DNA from 4 places in the Pseudoalteromonas piratica genome. Region 4 is predicted to be linked to each of the others. Evidence: predicted binding sites of a transcription regulator. Region 4 holds the regulator's gene; each other region holds the start of a gene.
The links. Region 4 encodes sigma-54, which starts transcription at its own class of promoters, with help from an activator protein. Its sites were predicted from a motif close to GTTGGCACGNNNNTNGNNT; they were not measured.
Positions count from the first base shown of each region.

Region 1 (3,190 bases), 560 kb from region 4:
GCCAATTAGCATATTTTAAGATAGCTATAATAATTTTAAAATACTTTTTAAATAGATAATATTTATTGAATATTTATTAATGATAAGGAGAAGTGCTACTCAAACCCTAAACCGAGCTGCACGCTATTTTCTTCAGGTTCTTGTAGCCCGATATGAATTCCAAGCAATCTAACAGGCTTTCCCTGCCCCCTAATAATTGCTTCTGATAACAGTACCTTCAACAAATCTAAGCTAATCTCATTAGCTTTCTGATCTTTTGTTGTTTGTTGAAAGTCGTTAAATTTAACCTTTACGCCAAGCTTATTCATAGCACGAGTCTCAAGGTACTTTGATGAACGACGCTTTAATTCAGGTAGTAATTTATCAATTATTATGGTTTCAAGTTCACTCTGCTCACTAATATCAAACTCAAAAGTTCTTTCAACCCCAACAGACTTCCTTATACGCGTTACTTGCACTTCTCTATCATCTATTCCGTGACTACGATTCCACAATACGTGACCATATTTCCCAAACTTACTTGCTAAGAATCCTTCATCAGAACGCCTTATATCACCGCAAGTTTCAAATCCAAGTGCCTTAAGCTTTTCAAAAGTTACTTTGCCCACACCGGGGATCTTTTTTAACGGTAATGTCTCCAAAAACTCCCAAATCTGATCTGGTGCTATTGTGCATTGGCCGTTTGGCTTGTTTAGGTCTGAAGCTACTTTAGCGACGAATTTGAGCGGTGCAATCCCTGCTGATGCAGTTAAACCTGTAGCTTTTAGAATCTCCTCCCTAATTTCCTGAGCAATCAAGGTTGCAGAGCCTTGATGTAGTGCGGATTCGGATAAATCTAAATAAGCTTCGTCGAGTGATAAAGGCTCAATTTTATCTGTGTACTTTTCAAAAATGCCATGAATGATTTGGCTGGTTTCTTTATACACTTCCATTCTTCCGGGAACGACAACAAGATCAGGGCACTTTTTGAGAGCTAACCCTGTTGGCATTGCCGAACTGACACCATACTGTCTTGCGATATAATTGCAGGTAGAAAGAACCCCTCTGCGATCAGATTTGCCTCCAACAGCGACTGGCTTATTAGCTAATGATGGATTGTCTCTGACTTCAATCGAGACATAGTATGCATCCATATCAATGTGCGCGATCTTTCTCTGCATATAGAGCCTGAAATAGAAATATTGAGTAATACGAAATTAATGTACGTGCATTTTTGTACGCTAAACCAAAACCCATAAACCCAGCAAAAACAATGAACTTAAAAATTTTAACGAACATTTTTTATGTTTTATGTTGACATTAACAATCCATATCGATATGAATAAATTTTTTCAAAATAGAAACACTGTTTATTTATACAGTTTTATTATGACCCATTTAAATAAGAACCAGCAAGTTTTTATTTTTAGTCAAAGTTACTATTTTTTAGTTTTTTTCACTATTAAAACGACCCAACTAAAATATAAGCACATGATATTTATAAAAATTCATTATTGGCACCCTTTCTGCTACATAAAGAAAAATTATAATACTCGAATTATTTTCAAGGACATTTATGAAATACTTAGTTTTAGCATCTGCACTATCTCTTCCATTATTAACTGGCTGTGTTGTTGCCGTTGGCGGTGAAGGCAAAAGCAGCCACACTTCTAGCTGGGAAAGAACACACGAAAAAAATCGCAAAGTAATTGCAAATATGGAACTCGGCAAAGAGTACCAAATGGTGATTAATAAATTAGGTACGCCAAGTTTTTCTGAATTAGTAAAACAGGGTGATACTGAGTTTCGTGTACTTTATTATGCGACAAACTCTATTCATTCAGACGGTAAAACCACAAAAGATGAATGTACCCCGCTTGTATTCAAGAATAACCTGTTAACTGGTTGGGGCGAGAATGCTTTAAACCAACTTAAACACTAACCAAATCAACGGGGCAAAGACATTTGCCCCACTCTTGTAAAATATAAAAATCCATTCATCAATAAGCATTTACAATTATTCATTGACTATTACGACAACTTTCGTAATATTAAATACGAAAGGCATCGTAATTAGGTGGATAAAATGGATAGATTTAATCTTGTAATTGGTCATAGCGACCCAACATTTAAAGACGAAATATCAAAGCAAATCGATAACTCGCTTTTTTCTTTGGCTAATGTTGAATCTTGTTTTACGAAGTTAATAAAAGCCTGTAAAGAGACCAGTGCAAAAGTGCTCTTTATACAAAACGAACTAATTCAGGAAAAAGATTGGCTCACATTGCAGTCTCTGGCTAGCTCAACCGAGATAATACTTATTTCAAATAATCGCATCGATGCAGCAAAAGCGTTTGAATTTGATTTATTTGATTTCATTCTCGAGCCGATGGCAAATTCTCGACTTTGTAAAACTCTTGATAAACTCGCCCAAATATTAACTCCAGAGAAAAAGCAGATTGACCTTGTTAGTTCCTTAATGCAAAAACTCGCACCAAGACAACCTGAAGAGCAACAAATTATTTTAAAGGACGCAGGGAGAATTAAATTTTTAACGCCTGATGAAATAAGTTGGGTTGGTGGTGCAGGAAATTATGTTGAACTCCATTTAAATGAAAACGAACGTACCATTTTACATCGTCAAACATTGTCATCAATGGAACAACAACTACTGCCATTTGGATTTGTTCGCATTCATCGTTCGGCAATAATTAAAAAACAAGCGATCCGAGAAATCCGCCCAACTGACAATGGCGATTACATAGTGACATTGAAAGATGGTGCAAGCCTCAACCTCTCACGTCGTTATAAACAAAATATGCATGGGTTAATTTGTTGACAAATTAACTCAATCACTTAGAGTAAAGAATAATCTACGAAAAGTGACGTAATTATGAATAAAAATAAACGCGTACCAACCAGTGCTGAGTTAAACATACTTAATGTACTTTGGCGAATTCAGCCCGCTACTGTGCGAAAATTACATGACCACATTAGTGAAACACAAAAGATTGGCTACACCACTGTACTGAAAATGCTGCAAATTATGCATGAGAAAGGGCTAGTTACTCGTGACGAGTCAACCCGAGCCCATGTTTATTCTGCTGCAAATTCAGTAGAACAAACGCAATCTTCTTTATTATCAGATATTGTTAATAAAGCATTTGGTGGTTCGCGTTTTGACCTTGTAATGCGCGCCCTTGGCGATGAA
Region 1 covers NZ_CP009888.1:3,103,076-3,106,265, forward strand. Annotated here, with positions in the region: gene dinB (DNA polymerase IV) at 96-1,160, opposite strand; gene OM33_RS14340 (DUF3192 domain-containing protein) at 1,556-1,921, shown strand; gene OM33_RS14345 (LytR/AlgR family response regulator transcription factor) at 2,066-2,818, shown strand; gene OM33_RS14350 (BlaI/MecI/CopY family transcriptional regulator) at 2,873-3,190, shown strand, end outside.
Region 1: the regulator sigma-54 is predicted to act here: its motif matches at 1,493-1,511, upstream of OM33_RS14340 (DUF3192 domain-containing protein).

Region 2 (3,190 bases), on a different replicon from region 4:
TTGCCGCCCCAGGTTGCTGTATCAGACCAATCTCCGGAATCTGTAGCCGTATGAGTTGCAAGAGAGTGACTTGCAAACTCAGGCGCAGCAGCGCAATGCCCTGCAGAATGATCTATATCAACCTGACTTTGCTCTGTAGCTGTGCTGGTAGTTGGTATTTCAACTGCATCTGGTGCGGCTGAGCCGCCACATGCAGTAATACTTAGCATTATAAATAAACTTAAAAATGGGCTTAACCTAGGTATCTTTGAACTATGCATAAATACGCTCCTTTCTTGAGTATTTGATTATTGTTATGGTGACAAAAACGACTGGTTAACTGTTTTCAAAATAAGTATATGCGATGACAAAGAGAGAGAAGCTTACAGTTTATGCTGCTTAACCATACAAAACTGTATGGTATTGTTATACCTGAAATACTGTTTTAATGATGAGCGTATACACAGCTAGATAAGTGTGAAGTTAAAGTAAAAGAATGCCGCGGATCTTTGATAATCAGTATCCCATTTTCAACACAGGGGAATATTTTTTTAATCAATAGATGATTGGATTTTATGGCAATTACTAGGTCTAATTTAGATTAAACCTAGCAATTTTGATGGGTGTTTTATTAATTAAAACTGGAGCGTGTTGACCTTTTCTGCCGATTTCTACAGCAGCTTGTTTGGTATTTAGACCACAAAGATCAACACGCTCTAATTGAAGTGAAATTAGTTAATCTTTACCTCACCTTTTACATTATCAATATTTACGTCACCTGAGCCATCATCTTCAACAATTAGTCCACCAGCGCCATTCACTTTAATATCACCCGAACCGTCATCTAATCTCACAGTACCAGTCACATTTTTAACCACAACATCACCTGAACCATCGTCAATTGTGACTGCTCCTTGGGTATTTTCTACTGTGGTATCGCCTGAGCTATCTTCAATTTCAACATCACCTTGAATATTAGTTACGTAGATTGAACCCGAACTGTCGTCAACATACACAGATTTACCACCATCAATTGTTAAGTCGCCAGAGCTGTCATCCACTTTGATAGTGTTTTTTAAACCTGAAATAGCAATATCACCAGAGCTGTCATCGAGAGTTAATGCAAGTTCACTCGGCATACTAATTACCAAGTCAATGCTGTGGCCTTGGTTAATGTGAATATGAAAACCGTCTTGAATATCGTGCACAGCAATTAGTTTTGCTGTATCACCCTGCTGCGTTAATGACAGCTCATAATTTAAATCATCACTGGTATAAATATCTGCTTTTACAACTATTTTGCTACTGGTATTTGAACCAACAATTTTTAGCGAGCCAGCGCCTGTTTCCGCGACTAGTTTAGATAACTGGCTAGCATCTAATTCCAGTTCACGCTCGATATGTGTGTCTGCGGTACTCGAACTGCCACCAATATGTACTACGCAGCCTGAAAGTAGTGTTGCCATTGCTATTGCTGAAAGTGTTTTGTACATATTATTCCCTTTTTCCTTAGCGTTATGTTTACGTTAAATTTTTCCGATGAAACTATTAATTCATCAATGTTTTTAGTTATGTAATGGCATTATTTGCAATCAGTGAGCCAATTATTAACTAATTGAAAAATATACATTTATTTTTTAATTAATTAATGGTGAATAATCGATAGACTAAAAGTTAGTTATTTATGCCAAAGCGTGTAAGGTAAATTGACCAACTTTGTGCTCATTTAGACGGTTGATCGCTAGTTGTTTATATTTGGCTACGCATACGCTTTTTTTTAACTGATGGACTCATACCTTTTGTATTGAATGTTTTTTAAAACTGTCATTTATCTTTCATCTTTGTTGGCTAATTTTATTGCCCGTAATAATTCACAACTACTGTGTATGAAAAGCGAGAGAAAACTGTTATGACAAATGCAATCCGTGCTGGTCGTCGAAAGTTTTATGATGATGAACATTTTTCAGGTGGTATAGAGCGTTCAGGCTTTTTTACTATTTCTGAAGCCGATTTCTTAGTGGAATATGGTGATACATTAAATGGCTTAAGTTCAGGAAGTATGCAACCTGAAACCTTAGTTGAGTCGGAGTTTGTTGCTTGCATGCAATCAGGAATAATGTCCAACAGTTACGAGGTAAAGCTATGGCGCAAATATTTAAAAGCCATCCATAGTGTTACTCATCGCGCAAGTGCCAGTAGTTCTCGCACAGAACAAAAGTATTCATTAGAGAGTTATGATGAAGCATAGTTTACAACAAGATAGTTATCTGGAAAAAAGTAAAACCGGTAAAAAGGCAAAGCGTGAAAAGCCTAAAAGTAAGTTTGAAGGCAAAAATAAGCGCAAAAAATTTGATGACTATGATTGGGATGAACGCGATTAACTAACGTATTAATCGATACCAGTGGGCAGTAACGCATTCTGTACTGCCCGATAACTTGTTTTAGGTTCAACTTATTGCTGAGCTGGTAAATTCTGGTTTAGTACAGCAAGCCTGTTTAGTTTGATAACTCACCCTAGTTACTATCGCACTAATTATGCTATTTCAATCAGTAAAATAACCCACATTGACAGCACTGAAATCACAGCTCCCCAAAACGTTAACATTCGGTGAAGTACATTATTATATGTTAGGTGAACAATCGCTTGGGCAACTCTAAATCCAACAAATACCCAAGCAAGTAGTAAGGCTAATTCATTATTAGTTTTGAGTATGACAAAGAGCGTAGAAACAACATAAAATAACACCGGCACCTCAAACATATTGTTAAAGCAACGTGTTGATTTAGTTAATTGTTCAGGTACTTCTTGCCCACCCATGGTTCGGTAGTATTTAATTTTTACACTGCCGTTTTTAACGCTTTTTACACGGGTAACCACCGCGACAATCCCAACAATAAACGTTAACACTACCATGGCAAACATTGCATAGATCATACTGAGCCTTTTATTTTTTTAATAATTTAATGCTGATCTAATAGATCATTTATCTTGCTTAATGTGTTTTAACATAAGGCGCTTAGGTAAATACATGCTTTTTTTATTTTAAATAAAGAGCTACAAATTTTAGTCGTCTGAATAATTGGTTAGCTATAAATCTTAGAATGATAGTTTAATGATTATATAGCTGACGTTTTGCGTATTCGTTTCGTGAAATAACGCCGATGTGTGTATTTCAATTATCTGATAGCTTAATCATTTCGTCATACTTCT
Region 2 covers NZ_CP009889.1:89,340-92,529, forward strand. Annotated here, with positions in the region: gene OM33_RS15180 (G8 domain-containing protein) at 1-260, opposite strand, end outside; gene OM33_RS15185 (DUF4097 family beta strand repeat-containing protein) at 711-1,472, opposite strand; gene maoP (DUF413 domain-containing protein) at 1,889-2,227, shown strand; gene OM33_RS22585 (hypothetical protein) at 2,214-2,360, shown strand; gene OM33_RS15195 (MAPEG family protein) at 2,513-2,914, opposite strand.
Region 2: the regulator sigma-54 is predicted to act here: its motif matches at 1,566-1,584, upstream of OM33_RS15185 (DUF4097 family beta strand repeat-containing protein).

Region 3 (3,190 bases), 1.2 Mb from region 4:
GACGAACAACAGCCAGAATCAGAACAATAATGACCAGAGCACCTAATGCTAAACGCACAACTTTAAAGAACCACGGTTGTTCCCAAAGCGGTAATTCAATCACTTCACCCAATTCTTCTTGCACAAATGGAATGGTTACAACTTCTAACGCATCACCACGTTGCATATCAAAGCCAATACCACCTTGTAACAGGCGACGAATGTTAGCGAGTTCCTGTTGTGTTCGAGGATCACGCGTGGCCTCACCGCCTTCCGCAACACCATTTTTATAGTTGACCGCAACAGACACACTAATTCTACGGATCACGCCCGTTTGTTGGCGCTTGTGCGAAATCGTAGTATCAAGTTCATAATTACGCGTCGCTTCTTTACTGTTTCTGCTTGGTAATGTGGTTTCGCCTGCACCTTCACCCGCTTGTTCAGGAATTTGCGAATTGACTGGCGGCTGATTGGTAAGTGCACCAGGAATGCCTACAGCCAGACCACCTATATTAGTATCTTCACGGGTCATCTCACTGCGCACTGCAGGTAAATCTGGATTGAAACGTTTTTGTGTTTCTTCAATTGAACTGAAATCCATCACTAAATCGACTTGTGCGGTGTAATTACCAAGTCCCACCACAGGGATCATGATTGAGTCGATTTTTTCTAAATACTCTTGTTCACGTTTACGTTCAATTTCATACTCTTTGCGCGAACGTGCTGTCAGGGAGTTTTGCGAACCTGAATTCAGTAAGCGCCCATTTTGATCGGTTACCGTAACACGACTTGGCTCAAGTCCTTGTACCGCGGACGCTACCATATCCACAACCGAATCCACTTCTTCGCCATTAAGTGTGCGGCCGCGTCTAACAGTGAGAACTACTGTTGCACTAGGTTTTTTCTCTCTGCGTGCGAATACATTTTCTTTTGGGATTGCAAGTAGCACTTTTGCGCGGGCTACTTTGCTCAGCTCTTCAATTGTGCGCGCAAGCTGTTGTTCGCGAGAGTGCTTTAAGCGTTCACGCTCTAATCGTTGACTCACGCCAAAACCCATATCTTGCATCAGAATTTCAGTGCCAGATGATGGTGTTTGCTCTAACCCTTCTTTTGCCATTAATAACTTGATGTTCTGATAAGCTTCTACCGGCACCATCACCACATTGCCATCAAGTTTATACTCAACTTTTTGCGCATCAAGGAATTCAAGGGTTTGGATCAGCTCATCCATTGGCATTTTGCCAAGTGGGCGCATATCAGGCTCTTTAGCCCAAATCATAATGAACACAGCAATCGCAACACAAATGGTTAATGCGATGATAAGTGTCACTTGACGCATTACATCAACACCACTCAAGCTGCCAAGGAAACCTGATTTTTGTTCTTGATTGTCACTGTCCATGTCAGTGACAGCTAAGTCATTGGTGTCCATTGTTGTTAAATCTGTTGATGAATTAGCCACAACCCTACTCCACTATCGCTTAAACTGGCATGTTCATGATGTCTTTATAAGCTTCAACAAGCTTATTACGCACCTGAACCGTTGCCTCAAAGGCCACTGATGATTTTTGTGAAGCGATCATCACTTCCGCAAGAGAAACATTGCGGTCACCCATTTCTAAAGCAGTTGCTTTTGCTTTTGACTCTGCTTGCAAACCGCTAACGGTATCTAACGCATCTTTGAGTAAGTTATTAAACTCAACTTGCGAACTACCTTGAATTGTTTCAATCGGCTGTTTTGGTTTTGAAAAATTACTTGCTTCAACTGCAAGCGACTGCATTTCCTGATAAAGATTGTTTGCTGAAATATTCATGCTGACAAACCGTACTAAATAAACTTACCAAGATGAATGCAAACTTAATGCCAGAAATAAAACCCTATCTATCAACAACTTATAAAGCCATTATTTTGACAATGTAGAATATTTAAACAGCAAGAAGCCCTCAGAACGAGGGCTTGAGAAGAGTGAAACGCTTTCTTATGCAGGCAGCTCGATGCCCATTTCACGCATTTTTGCTAACTTGTAACGTAATGTACGAGGACTCATACCTAGTTTGTCAGCTACATCTTTGCGTTTACCATTGCAGGCTTTTAGCATATCAAGAATTATCGAGTTTTCTTTGTCTTTCAACTCTTGTTTGTATCCAAGTGACTCATCATGAATAGGGTCTTTGCTTTGTTCCGTTGCAATATCAGGTATGATTTCACTTTTTTCTACAACACTCGCTGTAACCTTGCTCGATTGCAGGCTGGCTACAGAGCCTAAGAAAATGTCATCAGTATGAATGGTTTTATCACTTTGTAAAATAAGTGCACGTTGCACCACATTTTCAAGTTCACGTACGTTACCCGGCCAGGTATGACTTAATAATTTTGCTTTTGCAGCATCATCAAATTGCACTGGCATGTCATTATTATGACGCTGAATTAAATGCTCAGCTAACGGGATTATATCCCCTGGACGCTCTGCCAACGGCAACCACTCGAGCGGAAACACATTTAAACGATAATATAAATCTTCACGGAACACCCCTTCCGCCACCGCATCGCGTAAATCACGGTTAGACGTAGCAAGCACACGTACGTCGAGTTTAATGGTTTTACGTGAACCTAAACGCTCAACTTCACGCTCTTGTAAAACGCGTAATAACTTTGCCTGTAAACTTAAATCCATTTCAGTGACTTCATCAAGTAAAATGGTGCCACCTTGCGCTTGTTCAAACTTACCTGGGCAGGCTTGAATTGCGCCTGTAAATGCCCCTTTTTCATAACCAAACAATGTGGCCTCAAGCATGTTTTCAGGAATGGCTGCGCAGTTGATAGCAACAAAATTTTCTTCTGAGCGTAATGACTTGTCGTGGATATAGCGGGCCATAACTTCTTTACCCGAACCACTTGGACCCAGCACCATCACAGATGCATCTGACTTCGCTACTTTTTCTGCAAGTTTCATTAATGCTTTACTGGCAGGATCTTCTACAATAGGACCATCTTTAATCGATTCTTTTTCCGGTAGATAACGACTTACCATATTTAACAGTACTTCTGGTGCAAATGGCTTCGCCATATAATCAATAGCACCTAGACGCATCGCTTCAACTGCATCGTCTATAGTCGCATATGCAGTCATCATTAATACTGGCAAATCAGGGTAATTTAGCTTGATGCTTTTAAGTAAATCGATGCCCGACATTGCACCCATTTGCACAT
Region 3 covers NZ_CP009888.1:1,705,952-1,709,141, reverse strand. Annotated here, with positions in the region: gene fliF (flagellar basal-body MS-ring/collar protein FliF) at 1-1,411, opposite strand, end outside; gene fliE (flagellar hook-basal body complex protein FliE) at 1,461-1,793, opposite strand; gene OM33_RS07805 (sigma-54-dependent transcriptional regulator) at 1,959-3,190, opposite strand, start outside.
Region 3: the regulator sigma-54 is predicted to act here: its motif matches at 1,878-1,896, upstream of fliE (flagellar hook-basal body complex protein FliE).

Region 4 (3,190 bases):
AGCTGGGCGATAATCAACAATTACTCATTGCCAGCGGTAAGCCAGTAAAGTTTAGCGCGATTCAAGAAGATGGTTCAACGATAATTGCAAGTGCTGAAAACATTACTTATGACGTTGCTAAATCACTATTTACCATGTCTGGAAATGCAAAATTTCAGCAAAATGGCGACATGATGTCAGCAGATACCATTATTTACGACCGTGAAAATGAAACTGTCACATCGAAAAAAGCGAAAAATTCAGATAACCAAGTAAAAACCATCATCAATACACAAACAAAACAAGGCGAAAAATGAGCACATTAATTGCCGAAAAGCTGGCAAAAAGTTATAAATCACGTCAAGTTGTTAAAAATGTTGGTTTAGAAGTAAAAGCCGGCAGTATTGTTGGTTTACTCGGTCCTAACGGTGCAGGTAAAACAACGACGTTTTATATGATTGTTGGTTTGGTTCCAAGTGATATGGGCTCAATTCGCATTGATGATAATGACATAACACTTCAACCTATGCATAGCCGTGCACGATTAGGCATCGGCTATTTACCGCAAGAATCGTCAATCTTCAGAAAGCTTACCGTTTATCAAAACATCATGGCAATTCTTGAAACCCGTAAAGATCTTAATCGCGTACAACGAGAAGAAGCGCTCGACGATTTACTTGAAGAATTCAACATCGGCCATATTCGCGACTCACAAGGTATGGCACTTTCCGGTGGTGAACGCCGACGTGTTGAAATCGCTCGCGCTTTAGCCGCAAACCCTAAATTTATCCTGTTAGATGAACCTTTTGCTGGTGTTGATCCTATTTCAGTGATAGATATAAAGAAAATAATTGAGCATTTAAAAAATCGCGGCATTGGCGTACTGATTACTGACCATAATGTGCGTGAAACCCTTGATGTATGTGAGAAAGCTTATATTGTTTCTCACGGAGAATTAATTGCATCAGGCACGGCGGAAGACGTTTTAAATAACCAAAAAGTTCGTGATGTATACCTAGGTGAACAATTCAGACTATAGTAATAGTGAAAGCACTTCCTAATTGGAGTTGAATTGTTAACCAACAGCTTGAGAAATAGAGAAGGATTAGAATAACTACATGAAGCAATCGCTACAGCTTCGCCTTGGGCAGCAACTAACAATGACTCCGCAATTGCAGCAGGCAATACGCCTACTGCAATTAAGCACGTTAGATTTGCAACAAGAAATACAAGAAGCCCTAGATGCCAATCCTTTACTGGAAGAAGACAACGATTTCAGTGACGACACCAACAATAATGAAAACACTGAATCGAGTGCTGATGACTCAACAACGAGTGATGACTTCGAAGCACCTGTTAGCCAATCTGAAATAGAATCCAGCGACGCCTTAAACAACGAAAACCTTTCCGACGACCTTGCTATGGACGTCTCTTGGGATGATTACATCAGCGCTGCGCCAGTTTCAGTGAGCAGTGCACCGGCACCAGAAAATGACACCATCTACCAAGGCTCAACAAGCGAGTCACTGCAAGACTATCTTATGTGGCAATTACGCTTGACGCCGTTTAGCGATAACGATGAAGTAATCGCAACCACTATCGTCGAAGCTGTGGATGATTCAGGTTACCTTACGCAAAGTACAGAAGAAATTTTAGAAGCAGTACAAAAGTCTGAAGATCAAGAGCAAATTGAACTAGATGAAATTGAAGCGGTACTGAAACGCGTTCAGCTTTTTGATCCTGTTGGCATTGCTGCTCGCTCGCTACAGGAATGTTTATTGATCCAACTCAATCAGTATGACAAAAATACTCCTTGGCTAAGCGAAACAAAAAGCGTAATCTCAAACCATATGGAACTTTTAGGGTTAAGAGACTATCGTACCATTATGAAGAAGGCCAAACTCAAAGAACCTGAGTTAAAAGAAGTCTTAACATTAATACATAGCCTTAATCCAAAACCAGCTGAAAGCATCATTCGTGAAGAACCTGAATATGTGGTGCCAGACGTTTCAGTAAAGAAAATAAAAGGCCGCTGGCGTGTTGAATTAAACAATGACAGTATGCCAAAAATACGGGTAAATGAGCAGTATGCTGCACTGACTCGCTCAATGAAGTCAGGTACTGACAGCCAATTTATTCGCAACCATTTACAAGAGGCTAAATGGTTTATTAAAAGCTTAGAAAGCCGCAATGACACTTTATTAAAAGTAGCCAATTGCATTGTTGAACAACAACAGGCATTCTTTGAATATGGCGATGAAGCTATGAAACCAATGGTTTTAAATGATGTCGCCGAAATGGTGGAAATGCATGAATCGACTATATCGCGAGTAACAACGCAAAAATACATGCATACACCACGTGGCATTTACGAATTGAAGTACTTCTTTTCAAGCCACGTTAGCACAGAAAATGGGGGTGAGTGCTCATCCACAGCGATTCGAGCACTGATCAAAAAGTTAGTAGCTGCAGAGAATCCTGCCAAGCCATTAAGTGATAGCAAGATTACTGACCTACTAGCTGAACAAGGAATTAAAGTGGCGCGACGCACAATCGCTAAATATCGTGAGTCGCTATCCATACCACCGTCTAATCAGCGCAAATGCCTGATCTAGACCATATAGAAGGAAAATGCTTATGCAATTAAACTTAACAGGTCGTCACGTAGAAATTACTGATTCTTTAAGAGACTATGTCACTAACAAATTTGCAAAACTTGAGAGGCATTTTGATCACATCAATAACGTGCACGTTATTCTAGATGTTGAAAAGTTATCACAAAAAGCAGAAGCAACGATGCACGTTAATGGCGGTGAACTGTTCGCATCTGAAGCACAACAAGATATGTATGCAGCAATTGATGGCTTGGTCGACAAACTTGATCGCCAAGTAATAAAACATAAAGAGAAATTATCTCGCCATTAAAATGAAATTAACTGATATTATTGCTGAGGACTGCGCTAAAACCGCGGTCCTTTTTAATAGCAAAAAACGTCTCTTCGAATTTATAAGTGATCTCGCACATCAACATGCGCCAGACATTACTTCTCAAGAGTTTTTAGACGCTTTACTACAGCGTGAAAAACTCGGCAGTACAGGTATTGGTAAAGGACTTGCAATACCCCATGGTCGTATTGATGGCCTGCAAAACACTATTGGCTTTTTAATTGTAAATCAATCACCTATCCCTTTCGATGCCATTGATGACAAA
Region 4 covers NZ_CP009888.1:461,304-464,493, forward strand. Annotated here, with positions in the region: gene lptA (lipopolysaccharide transport periplasmic protein LptA) at 1-296, shown strand, start outside; gene lptB (LPS export ABC transporter ATP-binding protein) at 293-1,018, shown strand; gene OM33_RS02000 (RNA polymerase factor sigma-54) at 1,098-2,594, shown strand; gene hpf (ribosome hibernation promoting factor) at 2,617-2,904, shown strand; gene ptsN (PTS IIA-like nitrogen regulatory protein PtsN) at 2,906-3,190, shown strand, end outside.